Regions from separate parts of the Bacillus sp. VA15 genome, predicted to be linked through region 1. Evidence: riboswitches for the same ligand, from Rfam matches in the RefSeq annotation. Region 1 holds a riboswitch; the other holds the start of a gene.
The links. Region 1 has a riboswitch for lysine ahead of AC0DBE_RS16495 (amino acid permease). Riboswitches for the same ligand answer to the same signal wherever they lie in the genome.
Positions count from the first base shown of each region.

Region 2: it holds a riboswitch for lysine, as region 1 does, so the genes downstream of both, AC0DBE_RS01045 (aspartate kinase) here and AC0DBE_RS16495 (amino acid permease) in region 1, are expected to answer to the same signal.

Region 1 is NZ_JBVQPQ010000006.1:250,128-257,470, forward strand. Features, by position in the region: gene AC0DBE_RS16490 (iron-hydroxamate ABC transporter substrate-binding protein) at 1-76, shown strand, start outside; gene AC0DBE_RS16495 (amino acid permease) at 435-1,844, opposite strand; lysine riboswitch at 1,950-2,129, opposite strand; gene sspJ (small acid-soluble spore protein SspJ) at 2,248-2,388, opposite strand; gene AC0DBE_RS16505 (metal-dependent hydrolase) at 2,557-3,039, shown strand; gene AC0DBE_RS16510 (LTA synthase family protein) at 3,139-4,992, shown strand; gene AC0DBE_RS16515 (substrate-binding domain-containing protein) at 5,019-5,945, opposite strand; gene modA (molybdate ABC transporter substrate-binding protein) at 6,056-6,838, shown strand; gene modB (molybdate ABC transporter permease subunit) at 6,810-7,343, shown strand, end outside.
Region 2 is NZ_JBVQPQ010000001.1:210,863-218,205, reverse strand. Features, by position in the region: gene sdhC (succinate dehydrogenase cytochrome B558) at 1-261, opposite strand, end outside; gene AC0DBE_RS01050 (YslB family protein) at 553-999, shown strand; gene AC0DBE_RS01045 (aspartate kinase) at 1,043-2,272, opposite strand; lysine riboswitch at 2,398-2,577, opposite strand; gene uvrC (excinuclease ABC subunit UvrC) at 2,642-4,414, opposite strand; gene trxA (thioredoxin) at 4,550-4,864, opposite strand; gene abfB (alpha-L-arabinofuranosidase AbfB) at 5,192-6,679, opposite strand; gene etfA (electron transfer flavoprotein subunit alpha) at 6,892-7,343, opposite strand, start outside.

The DNA.
Region 1 (7,343 bases):
AATTGGCTTCTATTTTACAGACCCGATTTCATTAGAGGGCCAGCTGAAGTTTATTACGGAAAGCTTAACAAAATAAACAAAAGAGCCGCCTGCCTGCGGCTCTTTTTCCATCCATTAAAAGGAGCGGCTCATTTTAAACCATATCGGATATTTTCTTGCGCAATTCATATTTAGCTGCATAATCATCGCGATCAGTTTTTTTAACAGGCTCTATATCGGAAAAACTTTTTATCATGTGCTCTTGGTATTCATCATAGTGTTAGTCGTGTTTAGTTTCCTGGAGAGACTGAAAAAACGGTTTTTGCATATGCGATTATCCGCAAAGGTTTTTCTCTTTATTTCAGCTTTCCTGTCAGCTATTTTAACGATCGGATTACTAACAGGAGAAATTGTATTTCGATAAAAAAGACACCTGAAAATCAGGTGTCTTTTGTTTATGCTTGTTTTTCTTTCTGGAACTTTTTAACCACAAATGGATAAACGATCAACCCGACAAAGAATAAACCGATGCCGAGAATAAATGTCGTTAAATCCGCTGTGCCTGTTACAATCACAAACAATGAGTATGCGCACGCTAAAATCGCAATCAATCCGTCTTTTACGCGGGAGCCTTTTAGCTGGTCATATGTTTCACCTTTGATGACAAGCTTCAAGCTGTAAATCGCTGATACCAAATACGGAATTAAATACGCAAGTGTTGCCGCTGTCGTTAAAAACGTAAATGCGTCACTTATTGTCCGGGAAATAACAGAGAAAATGAAGACCTGTGACATCACATTTGTAATAATCAGCGCATTAATCGGACTTCCTTTTTTATTCGTTTTCGCAAAGAATGCCGGAAAATCTCCTGCTTTAGCAGCTTGGTAAGGAACCTCAGAGCCAAGCAAAATCCAGCCCAGCATCGTTCCGAATAAGCAAAGAATCGCCAATAGGGCCATGATCACGCTTCCCGCGTTCCCGACAATCGCATACAGCACATCAACGAACGGTTTTTCAGAGCCGACAAGCTTATCATGCGGCAGAACGCCCATCGTAATTAAAGTCACAATTATATAAATGCTCAATGCAATCAGCAATCCGGTAATTGTCGCACGTTTTACATCACGCTGAGAACGCGCGCGTCCGGACAGGATAACCGCTGATTCAATTCCGACAAACGCCCAAAGAGTAGAAATTGCGGCGTTGTGAACCTGGCCGCCAATTCCGATGCTTGTGCCGTTTTCGCCTTGAATTGGAAAATAAAAATGATCGAATAATGTCGTTTGAAATACAAACAATCCGGCAACGATAAAGAAGACAAAACCTAATACTTTCGAAAACGTTGTGATAAAGTTTAATTTACTTGCACCGTTAATGCTTGCAACAAGAATCGTGTGCGTTCCCCATAACAAAATTGTACATACAGCAAACGTCAGCAATTGGCCGAGTGTCACCTCTTGCCCGCCGATTGAAAACATTTCACGTTTATCAACCAAGACCGGGAAGAACGAAGTCAAGTAACCGGCAAGACTTGTAATAATCGCCACGTTACTGATCCAGCTCGCCACCCAGTAGCCCCACACCATTGTGAATCCGGCAGCGTTCCCTTTCTTCGGATCAGAAAACAGCGCTCTCGCATAACTTTGCGGTCCCGCTGTCAGCTCAGGCTTGCGAATGGACAAGTGCCCGAAGACAAGCGCAATCATTAGCACGCCGGCACCTGTCAAAAGCCAGGCGGACGTAGCGCCAAGCGGACTTGCGATCGTAGCAAGCGAACTCGGCAGGGAGAAAATTCCTGATCCAACCATATTTCCAACGACAAACGCCGTTAATAACCAAAAACCCCATTTTTTCGTCTGTTCCATTCCAGTACCTCCAATGATTCTTTGTACGGACCAGACCCCGAGATCATATAAAACGCAAAAAAAGCCTGAACAAAAGTCCATGCTTAAAGAAACACACACCCTTGATCTCCGGATAGCCCTCCGCGAAAAAGCACGCGGCAGTCCTGCACTTATTCAGATACAGTCCCAGCATAGAGAAGGATCGGCTTTCTCCACACTTCGGCGCTGATGCCTTTTACACATGTTTAACAGCTCCTGTCAGCCTAGCATGTGTGACTCATCATCCGCGCAACCTCTACCTCACTGAGAAAGAGTGAGGATTTAAATATTCAGTTACTCCCAGAAGGTTATCAAAGAAAGGATGATTTGTCAAAGGGAACAGATGGAAAATACGGATAGAGACAAGCCCTATCCGCACTGTGGTTTATCGATTATTTTTCTTTTTTTGCACAGCTTCTTGAAGCGGATCATCTTTTAGAGCTGAACCGGCATCTTCAAGAGCTCCCTGGATTACGTTTTTTTCTTTATCAGAACGTTTTCCTTTATCTTTATTAAAGAAACCCATTCGTATCACCTCTTTATAGAAAATAGGTACATGTTTAAGATGCCTTTTTCCTTGAGAAATTATGCGGGAAATTTTTTATCGTACAAAGTCCTGTTGATCAAACATACATTCTCTTGATATATTTGTAATTCAGAGATTTTTTGCAAAAGATAAAAGGAGAAGCGGGAAATGACAGGAAAAACACACATCATGGGAGGCATCGCTTCTTGTACGGCAGTGGCTTATTATTATGGATTTGATCCAGTGCTTATGGCTACGTCAGGCGCGGTTGGGGCATTGATACCCGATATCTGCCACACGCAAAGCAAAATCGGGAGAAGATTTCCTATTTTATCGAAAGTGGTCAGCTCCGTTTTTGGCCACCGAACCTTTACGCACAGCCTGCTGTTTCTGCTCATCATGTTTTTTATCACAGGCACATATATTCCAGATAAAAACATATCAACCGGACTGATGATCGGAATGGCGAGCCATTTGATTCTTGACGCTTGGACGGTGAACGGAATCAAATTATTATTCCCTTCAACGATCCGCGTGCGGCTCCCACTATATATGAAGACAGGCAGTTTTTCCGAGCAGCTCGTGTTAGCCGGGCTGACAATTGCTTCATGTTACTACTTTTATATGCTGTTTCATGGACGCATGTTTTAAACGTGAGTGCTGACACTTGTCTGAACGGGCTGTTTTTAGTAGGTTTTACATAAGAAGCATTTCATGCAGATGATCAAGAAAACGTGAGGAGTCATATTAATGAAAGGAACCTTTTTTCACAATCAGCGGTTTTTATGTATTTCGATCGTATTCATGTGGATCAAAACGTATGCGATCTATAAACTCGGCTTTGATTTGCAGATCGATTCTCTGTTGGAGGAGCTGATGTTGCTGATCAACCCGCTCAGCTTTATCCTTCCTTTATTCGGGATCGGCCTGCTTCTGAAAGAAAATAAGCAGCGGGTCTTTTTGCTGATTGCCAATTTGGTTCTGACTGTAATCTTGATTTCCAACACGATTTTTTACGGCTTTTATATCGATTTTATTACCATCCCGGTTTTGTTTCAGGCCAGTAACATGAGCGATATGGGCAGCAGTGTAAAAGAACTGTTCAACCCTCTGTTTATCGCCCTGTTTGCAGATTTGGTTTTTCTTCTGCTGCTTGCCCGAAAAGAGAAACACTCGCAGACAAAAGCCGCATCCCGCACGGTCAAACGGTACTATGCAGCTTCCTGCGGCATGATTTTATGCACCCTGGCACTTGCAGAAGTACAGCAGCCGAGGCTTTTGGCACATTCCTTTGACCGGGAAATGCTCGTCAAAAGCATCGGTCTGTTTCAATTTCATATCTACGATACGATATCTCAGACTGTGAATATAAGCGCGAAAGCATTTGCAGATGAAGACAGCATGACTGCCATTAAAAACTACACAGAGGCTGATTACAGCAAGCCTGACCAAAGCAAGTTCGGGCTGGCAAAGGGGCGCAACGTCATCTTTGTGACGCTTGAATCGACCCAAAGCTTTGTTCTGAATGAAAAGGTAAATGGAAAAGAAATTACCCCGTTTATGAATGATTTCATCAAAAAAAGCTATTACTTTGATCATTTCTATCAGCAAACCGAACAAGGCAAAACATCTGATTCAGAATTCATCGTCGCTAACTCGCTGTATCCTTCCCTTAGCGGCGCCGTCTTTTTCACGAAAAGCGACCATCAATTTCATACGATGTACAAATCGCTGAAACAACATGATTATTATTCAGCCGTCTTTCACGCCAATCATAAAACATTTTGGAACCGAAATGTGATGTACGATACATTTGGGATTGACCGCTTTTTTGATGTTGATGACTTCCATGTCACTCCCGGAACATCAACAAGCTGGGGCTTAAAGGATAAGGAATTTTTAGAGCAGTCAGCCGGAAAGCTGAAAAGCCTGCCGCAGCCGTTCTACAGCAGTTTCATCACATTAACGAATCATTTTCCGTTTGAGATTGATGAAAAGGATCAGCTGATTGATGAATACGATTCAAGCAGCGACCTGCTAAACCGTTATGTGACAACGGTTCGCTATGAAGATGAGGCATTGAAGCATTTTATCAAAAAACTGAAGAACGAGGGCTTATACGAAAATTCGATGATCGTGTTTATGGGAGATCATTACGGGATTTCAGAAGCCCATAACGATGCGATGGCTGAGTTTTTAGGGAAAGATGAAATCACGCCGTATGACAACGTTCAGCTCCAACGGGTACCGTTTATTATACATATCCCGGGAATTACCGATCAAAAGCCGGAAACCATCTCTGACGCCGGAGGGCAGGTCGACGTCAGGCCGACACTGATGCATTTGCTAGGCATTGAAACAAAGGGCGATATTCAATTCGGCAACGATTTGCTGTCAGATGACCGCACCCCATTCGCCGTGCTGAGAAACGGCAGTTTTATAACGAACGACTATGTATACACGAAAAACACGTGCTACAGCCAAAAAACAGGTGAAGCGCTGGAAGATCAGAATGCGTGCCTCCCTTATAAGGAGAAAGCAAACGAAGAGCTGTCTTTCTCTGATAAAATCTTAAACGGCGACCTGCTCCGTTTTTATGAATAAAAAATCCCTCTGTACAGAGGGATTTTTTACGTTTCAAACATTACTTTACCGGTCAGCTTTGTGTGATAGCCGTTTAAATGGGACAGATTCGCCTTGTATTCCTCAGAATTCAAGATCTCCTTCACAGCCTTCAGCAACTGCTCATGTTTTTTCAAAACGACGATATCATATTGTTCGTCGATAAGCGGGATAAAATCAACACTGCCCATATGTGCCGCGTGCTGCGCCCCGATTCCTGCGTCAGCCTGTCCGCTTGAGACTTGTGAAGCGACAGCGTAATGATCGGTCACGATTTCGCCGTATCCCTTTACATCAGCCGGATTCACACCAAGCAAGCCAAGCTGTTCATTAAGGAGCACCCTTGCGCCCGAACCCTTTTCCCTGTTGATAATCCGGATATCGGTCCTTTTCAAGTCTTCCCAGCCTTGAATGTTTTTCGGATTCCCTTTTTGAACATACAGTCCTGCTTTGCGGAGAACGACATTGATCAGACAAAACGGTTCACCTGACAAAATCCGTTTCACATAAGGCGCGTTATACTGGCCGGTTTCTGCATCGTACAAATGGAGGCTGACAATGTCACACTTTCCTTGATACATATCAATCAGGCTGTTTAAGCTTCCTTTGTATTTGCGGAGCGGCGTCTCCTGAATGGCATTCTCCAAATGCTTACTGAGCATATCCATCGAAATGTCCTGTCCGCTGATCATGACATTCGGTCTGCCATCCGGCTCAGCCTCCTGCCTCTGTTTCGGTACTTCGGCTGCAGCAATAGGCTGAGACATTCTCATATTCGTCTTATATTGCTTTAGGTCTTCTTCATCCACACGCATCTGCCTTCCGACACGGTAAGCAGGCAGCACGCCTTTTTTAATCAAATCATAAACGGTCAGCTTTGATACCTTCAGCAGACCTGCAACTTCTTCTATCGTATAGGAAGAGGTTTCATTCATCATCATCACTCTCCTATTTTATTATACCTTTTCGTCGAATGTAAAAAAACCCACATAAACCAAACATAATCAGTTATAATTAGTTATATCTAATGATAAGGGGTGCAATCATGTTTAAGAAGTATTCTATTTTAATCGCAGCCTTAACCGCTTTTCTGCTTGCAGCAGGCTGTTCTTCAAACCAGTCTTCAACGGACAGCGAGAAAAAAGTTACGTTAACCATCTCAGCTGCCGCCAGTGTACAGGATGCACTTGAGGAAATCCAAAAGAATTACGAAAAAGAACACCAAAACATTACAATCCAAGATAACTATGGCTCATCCGGCGCCTTGCAAAAACAGATTTCACAAGGAGCAGGAGCTGACCTGTTCTTCTCAGCTGCTGAGGATAAATTTCAAAAGCTGGTGGATGATGGGGATATCGCCAAAAAAGACAGCACTGATTTAGTAGGCAATGAAATTGTGCTGGTCGTGCCGAAAAACGGTGATTCGCCTGTGACTCGCTTCAGCAATCTGGCTGATTCAGAAAAAATCGCCCTCGGAACGCCGGAATCCGTGCCGGCAGGAGCTTACGGGAAAGAATCACTGACAAAGCTGTCTCTATGGGACAAAGTGAAGGATAAGATCGTTTACGGAAAAGACGTTCGCCAAGTTCTTTCTTATGTTGAAACAGGCAATGTAGACGCAGGCGTTGTTTATAAAACGGACGCTCTGATCTCAAAAAAGGTCAAAATCATTGACGAGGCAAAAGCAGATACACACAGCCCGATTGTCTATCCGTTAGGAATTGTAAAAGATACAAAACACCGTAAGGAAGCGAAGGAATTTTACGAGTACCTGCAATCTGATGAAGCAATGAAAGTATTTGAGAAATATGGTTTTACTGCTGAGTAGCATAAGCGCTTCAGATTTTTTCACACCTGTTTTGCTTTCCTTTCAGGTGGCGGCAGTTGCCGGAATTGTTGTCATTATTCTCGGAACACTGGCTGGAGCATGGATGTCGCGGGCATCATTTTTCGGAAAAACGGCGCTCGAAACATTTTTTATGCTTCCGCTCGTTCTTCCGCCTACTGTTGTCGGTTTTATTTTGATCGTCATTTTCGGAAAGCACAGTTTCATCGGTCAAGCCATCGAGTGGGTCTTTCAGCAGCCTGTCATTTTCACCTGGTGGGCCGCTGTGATCGCCTCAGCGGTTGTAGCCTTTCCGCTTATGTATCAATCCGCCAAAACCGGATTTGCTGACATTGATCCCGATATACAGGGCGCGGCAATGCTAGACGGCGCAAGCAGATGGAAGGTATTTATCCATATTTCAGTCCCGCTCGCCTATCCTTCATTGCTGACCGGAAGCATCCTCAGCCTTGCGCGGGCGCTCGGAGAATTTGGCGCAACACTCATG
Region 2 (7,343 bases), on a different contig from region 1:
TTGACCTGCGTTATTTTTTGCAGTAAACGCTATGTACACACCATAAACTGCATGATAAATTAATGGTAAGAAGATAATAAAAATTTCCAAGGCATACCTGAAAGGCAGACTATCCATAAAATGAGCAGCACTATTGAATGCTTCAGCGCCCCTTGCGGCAAACTGGTTGACGACTAAATGCTGAATGAGAAAGATGCCGACCGGTATGACGCCAAGCAAGGAATGCAATCTTCGAAAATAAAACTCTCTGTTCCCAGACATTACTTTACCCCCTGTTTGATAAGTGCGAAATGTGCTAAATCTCTTCCCCCACTTCTTTCAATTGTAAGCACTTTATTAAGATTTATTGACAATTTCATTTTACTCCTCCCTCAAAAGGGCGTCAAGAAAACGCGTACATAAATTATAATTTTCCGAATTGAATAGTTGATTTAAAAATTTTATTTTATCAATATATGTTTCTGTTTAATTTTTCATAAGAATTATAGGATCATTCTGTAATCCTCCCCCCTGTTTGGGCTATAATATACCAAGGAGAGAGGGGAGACAGATATGAAGTCTAAATTTGAAGCATCTATTGACAACCTAAAAGAAATTGAAATGAATGCCTATGCCTACGAACTAATACGAGAGATCGTTCTCCCAGATATGCTTGGCCAAGATTACTCTTCCATGATGTATTGGGCTGGGAAACATCTCGCCCGTAAGTTTCCTCTTGAATCATGGGAGGAATTTCCGGCCTTCTTTGAAGAAGCGGGCTGGGGAACCCTCACCAACGTAAGCGCTAAAAAACAGGAGCTTGAATTTGAACTTGAAGGGCCGATCGTTTCCAACCGGCTTAAACATCAGAAAGAACCATGCTTTCAGCTGGAGGCTGGTTTTATTGCTGAACAAATTCAATTGATGAATGACCAGATTGCCGAATCATATGAACAAGTGAAAAAGAGAGCCGATAAGGTGGTTCTGACTGTGAAATGGGATATGAAAGACCCAGTGTAATCAAAAAGGCGGTGACTATATAGTCCCGCCTTTTTGATTGTCATTACACAGCTGAAGGGTGTTTTGAAAGCTCAAATGCATCGTGCAGCGCTTCAACTGCTTTCACCATGTCATTTTCACTTACGACTGTTGATACTTTGATTTCAGATGTGCTGACCATTTTGATTAAAATGTTTTTTTCCGCCAGTACAGCAAACATTTCAGCTGCTACACCAGGGTTTGAGACCATGCCGGATCCAACAATGGATACTTTAGCCAATTTGCTTTCTGTCTCGATTTTCTCGAATTCAAGCGCGTCTTTATACTCTTCAAGCACCGCAACGGTTTGGTCTGCGTCTTCTGTTTTAACTGAGAAGGAAATTCCGGTCTGATGGTCTCCGGCCTGCGTTTGGATAATGATATCGACGTTAATGTTTCTTTTGGCAAGTGTTGTAAAAATAGTAGACAGGGTTGTCAGGCCGCTAGTCAGACCGTAAATGGTTACTCTTGTGATTTGATCTTCGAACGCAATGCCTCTGACAATTAAATTTTGCTCCATGGATGATTCCTCCTCAATTAATGTTCCCGCTTCTGTTTCTGTACTTGAACGCACTTCTAACGGCACTTGGTAATTTTTCGCGAATTCAACGGCTCTCGGATGAAGAACGCCGGCGCCCAAATTGGCAAGCTCAAGCATTTCATCGTATGAGATGCCGGCAAGTTTTCTCGCTGATTTCACATAGCGCGGATCGGTTGTAAACACTCCGGGCACGTCCGTGTATATGTCACATTTATCCGCTTTTAATGCGGCAGCCAAAGCGACTGCTGTTGTGTCTGAACCGCCCCGGCCCAATGTCGTGATTTCGCAATCCTCTGCCATGCCTTGGAATCCTGCCACAATGACAATCTTTCCTTGCTCAAGCTGGTCTGCTAAAACCGAAGTGTCGATATCTGTAATTCTGGCGTTTCCGTGAACGGCTTCCGTGCGGATTCCCGCCTGCCAGCCAGTATAGGACACAGCGTCATAGCCTTTTTCCTGCAGCGCCATTGAAAGCAGGGAAATGGTGACCTGCTCGCCCGTCGCCAGCAGCATATCCATTTCGCGTTTGCTCGGCTGGTCAGAAATTGCTTTTGCAAGGCCGACCAATTCGTCAGTGGATTTTCCCATAGCTGAAACGACAACAACGACTTGATGGCCCTTCTGCTTTTCTGAAATCGCGCGGTTTGCCGCATTTTGAATTTTTTCGACTGAGCCGACGGAAGTACCTCCGAATTTTTGTACAATAAGACCCATGTATTACCACCCTTTACATTTTGGTTCGTGCGGGTGAGGAGAAAGAGCGCTTTGTCCACAATAAAAAAAGCAATGAGAGGAATGCTCTCATTGCTTATCAATTAATCATCATAAATGATTATGAACAACGAGATAGCCCTCCAAGAAAATGATTTCTTGACAGCCCTACATTTATTCAATGCACGGCCAGCAAATAATACCGATGGGGTTTTATTTGCTTCGGCGACGCTCCCCTTTCAGCCTTTTTCACAGAATCCATCTTTCTCCAAAGGCTTACTCTTGAAGTTCGCACCTCTATCTTCACCATATAACACGATCTAACTATGAAATTAGTTCACATTTTATCAGATCTTTTTTAAAAGGACAACATTATTTTTGCAATTTGTCGTAAAGCAGCTGAGCAGCCGCTGCGGGAACACCCGCTTTTTGGATGTCCTCAAGGCTTGCTTCCTTCATTTTTTTAACCGAACCGAAATGCTTTAACAGCATTTTCTTTCTTTTCTCTCCGATACCCGGGATGTCGTCCAATACGGATTGAAACGCGCTTTTTCCGCGGATTTGCCTGTGAAAACTGATCGCAAAACGGTGCACCTCGTCCTGAATGCGCTGCAGGAGATAAAATTCCTGACTGTTTCGTTCCAGATACACCGTCTCCAGCGGATCTCCGATTAATAAATTTGAAGTTCTGTGTTTTTCGTCTTTGGCTAAACCGGCGATCGGGATATCCAAGCCGAGTTCATTTTCAATGACATCCCTTGCAGCGTTGATCTGCCCTTTTCCTCCGTCAATGATGATCAGATCAGGCAGCGGCAGATTTTCGCGAAGCACTCTCGTATAGCGCCTCCTAACAACCTCTCTCATTGAGCCGTAATCATCCGGTCCCGTAACGGTTTTGATTTTATATTTGCGGTATTCCTTTTTGTTCGGTTTGCCGTCGATAAACACGATCATCGCGGAAACCGGGTTTGTCCCCTGTATGTTTGAGTTATCAAACGCTTCAATTCTGTGCGGGGTATAAATATTCAATGCTTCACCCAGTTTATGGACAGCCCCGATTGAGCGCTCCTCGTCCCGTTCGATTAAGGAGAATTTTTCTTTCAGCGCGATTTTCGCGTTTTTATGGGCCAGCATAAGCAGTTCTTTTTTCGAGCCTTTTTTCGGCTGGTGGACGTTTGTTTCCAGCAGCTGCTCAATCATAGATTGATCTACGCTGTCCGGAACTAAAATTTCCTTCGGAAGGAAGTGGTTGTTTTTCGAATAGAACTGTCCGATGAACGTAAGAAACTCATCATCTGCTTCCTGGTAGAGCGGGAACATGCTGACATCGCGTTCAATAAGTTTTCCTTGGCGAATGAAAAAGACCTGTACGCACATCCAGCCCTTATCATATGCGTACGCGAATACGTCACGGTCGACTAGATCGTTCATCGTCATTTTTTGTTTTTCCATCGTTGATTCGATATGAGCGATTTGGTCACGAAGCTCTTTTGCCCGTTCAAACTCAAGATTCTCGGCAGCTTCATGCATTTTCTCTTCAAGCTCTTTTTTGACCTCATTATAGCCGCCCTTTAAGAAACGGGTAATGCTCTCAACCAGCTCTCTGTTCGTCTCTTCGGAAATGTCCTTTACGCACGGAGCGAGACATTGACCCAGATGATAGTATAGACATACTCTGTCCGGCAGCTTGGAGCATTTTCTGAGAGGATACAGACGGTCGAGCAGTTTTTTAGTTTCCCTTGCGGCCTGCACGTTCGGGTACGGCCCGAAATAGCGCCCTTTGTCTTTTTTGACATTGCGGGTGACGATCAACCTTGGGTGGCGTTCATGGGTGATTTTTATGAAAGGATAGGTTTTGTCGTCTTTGAGCATGACATTGTATTTCGGATCATGCTTTTTGATTAGATTCATTTCTAAAATAAGCGCTTCAAGATTGGAGGACGTCACGATATATTCAAAATCCTCGATTTCCGTCACAAGCCTTTGTGTTTTCGCATCGTGAGAACCGGTGAAATAGGAGCGCACTCTGTTTTTCAGCACTTTTGCTTTTCCTACGTAGATCACAGTCTGCTGCCGGTCCTTCATGAGATAACATCCGGGCTGATCGGGAAGGAGGGCGAGTTTTTCTTTCAGTTGTTTGTTCATATGTTACCCTTCCTTATGTTTAATCCTTTGTTTCCAGTTTAACACGAACGTTTGTTTTTCTCTATGATTCACGATTGGCGAATAAAAAAAGCGATCCCTCAATCGGAATCGCTCTGGCATGTAAGCAGCCGAAAATTAAAGATGTTTGTTGACAAGCTCTTGAAGCGCTTCTTTTGGTTTGAAGCCGACAGAAGTTTCAACTACTTCTCCGTCTTTTAACACAAGAAGTGTCGGGATGCTCATAACGCCGTATTTTCCGGCTGTTTCTTGGTTTTCATCCACATCGATTTTTACGATCTTCAGTTTGTCTCCCATTTCTTGATCCAGTTCTTCAAGAACAGGTGCAATCATTTTGCAAGGTCCGCACCAAGGAGCCCAGAAGTCTGCCAGTACGACGCCTTCGCTTGTTTCAGCTGAGAAAGATTGATCAGTTGCTTTTACGATAGCCATTATTGAATTCCTCCAATTGTGAAATGATGATTTTTAGTATAGCATCTCCCATTCGTTCACGCTATTTTAATGCTTACAAATTATTTTTTCCTGATCACAATCGGTTTACTCATGTTTATCTGGATTGAATGGGTTATGTCACTTTGCATTAAAACACGAATCTGATAATGGCCCCAATGACTACAATCGCCCCGATGATCATTAGAATGGTACGAAGCATAGAATAACATCTCCTCTTCACTGTCATGTACCTTTACCATGCCCTGGCGGAGCTGTTTTAAAACATGAAAAAAAGCGCCGGCATGAAGCTCCGGCGCTCTCACGCGATTAAGAATCAGCACGCAGCGTGAGTAAGACGACTGACATTGGCGGGAGTTTTACTTTCAGTTTGTTTTTGTTGAGCGTGTATTGGCTGAAAGATTCCGGTTTGACGTGATGAGGATCGTCAAACGTGTTATGCGCATTCATTTTGTCAGCCGTCAGAATGACTCCGGAATGGTCCGCTGTCTTGTGAATGCCTCTCAACTCGATCTCAGCCTCCGCTTTGTTTTGGTGATCAATGTTGCAGATCGTGATATTGATATCGCCTTCTGCATGTTTCGAGGCTGAAATACTGATTTGCGGCAGCGTTTCACCCTTCCATTCATAGTCAGCAGACGTTGTTTCAGTGTTTAAAAGAGAAGCGTCCTGGTGTACCTTAAACATATCAAATACATGGTACGTCGGTGTCAAAAGCATCCGCTCTCCCTCAGTCAAAATCATCGCTTGAAGAACGTTTACTGTTTGGGCGATGTTGGTCATTTGCACTCGGCGGCAATGCTGATGGAAAATGTGGAAATGAGAAGCCGCCACCAGTGCATCACGAATGGTGTTTTGCTGATACAGGAAACCAGGGTTCGTGCCTGGCTCAGGATCAAACCACGTGCCCCATTCATCAATAATCAGCCCGACCCGCTGCTCCGGATCGTACCGGTCCATAATCGTGCCGTGTTTTTGAATCAATTCATCGATGTATTTGGCTTTTTTCATCGTAATGAACCATTCGTCCTCCGTGAATTCTGTGGCTGATCCTTTGCCTTTCCAGAAATCACCCGGAATCGTGTAATAATGAAGACTCAATCCGTCCATCAGGCCAGCGGCTTTTTTCATGAGCACGTCCGTCCAATGAAAATCGTCCACATTTGCGCCGCCTGCAATTTTGTATAGTTCATTCCCGCTGTAATTGCGGACATAGGTTTGAAATCGCCGGTATAGATCTGCGTAGTATTCAGGATGCATGTTGCCGCCGCAGCCCCAGTTTTCATTGCCTACGCCGAAATATTTCAGCTTCCAAGGCTCCTCTCTTCCGTTTTGTTTTCTCCAGTCTGACATCGGCGTGCCTTCTTCAAACGTCATATACTCGATCCATTCCGCCATTTCCTGAACCGTTCCGCTTCCGACATTGCCGCAAATATAAGGCTCGCATTCAAGCAGCTCGCAAAGCATCATAAATTCATGCGTTCCGAATTCATTTGATTCAATTGTACCGCCCCAGTGCGTGTTAAGCATCGTCTTACGGTCACCGACACCGTTTGCCCAATGGTATTCGTCCGCAAAACACCCGCCCGGCCACCTGAGGACAGGAATATGCAGCTGCTTGAGCGCTTCCAGAACATCCTTTCGTATTCCGTTTATGTTGGGAATGTTCGAGTCCGTTCCGACCCAAATCCCCTCATAAATCCCTCTTCCTAAATGTTCCGCAAAATGACCGTATATATTTTTGTTAATGGTTCCTTTTACAATATCTGTTTGGATCACTGCTTGATGTTCAGACATGCATGATCATTCCTTTCATACGAATATGAAAAGCACCACAGTCAAATATGTGATCTGTCTTTTGCCTGAGGAGTCAGCATGAATGTAAGCGCTTTTAAAGTAACCATATTATATATGTTCGTACATGTCAACGACATTTTTCTAAAATTTATATTTGTACGTATGTATTCAATTATATAAAAACCCCGAACTTCAGCAGTCCGGGGTTTTCTTTACGAATGTATATTTAATTGCTTGAATTCCTCAGTTAATAACGGGACAACTTCAAATAAATCGCCTATGATGCCGTAATCCGCTATTTTAAAGATATCCGCTTCAGGGTCTTTATTGATGGCGACTATCACCTTGCTGTTTGACATGCCGGCCAAATGCTGGATGGCGCCGGAAATGCCGCAGGCAATGTACAAATCCGGGGTAACGACTTTCCCGGTCTGCCCGATTTGGAGAGCGTAATCGCAATAATCAGCGTCACACGCCCCGCGAGATGCCCCGACTGCGGCCCCCAGCACCTCGGCAAGCTCTTGCAGCGGCTGAAATCCTTCCTTGCTTTTGACTCCGCGGCCGCCTGCAACGATAATTTTGGCTTCGGAGAGATCAACGCCGTCCGCTGTTTTTTTCACGACCTCTTGAATAACGGTGCGGAGGTCAGTAAGAGAAACATCAA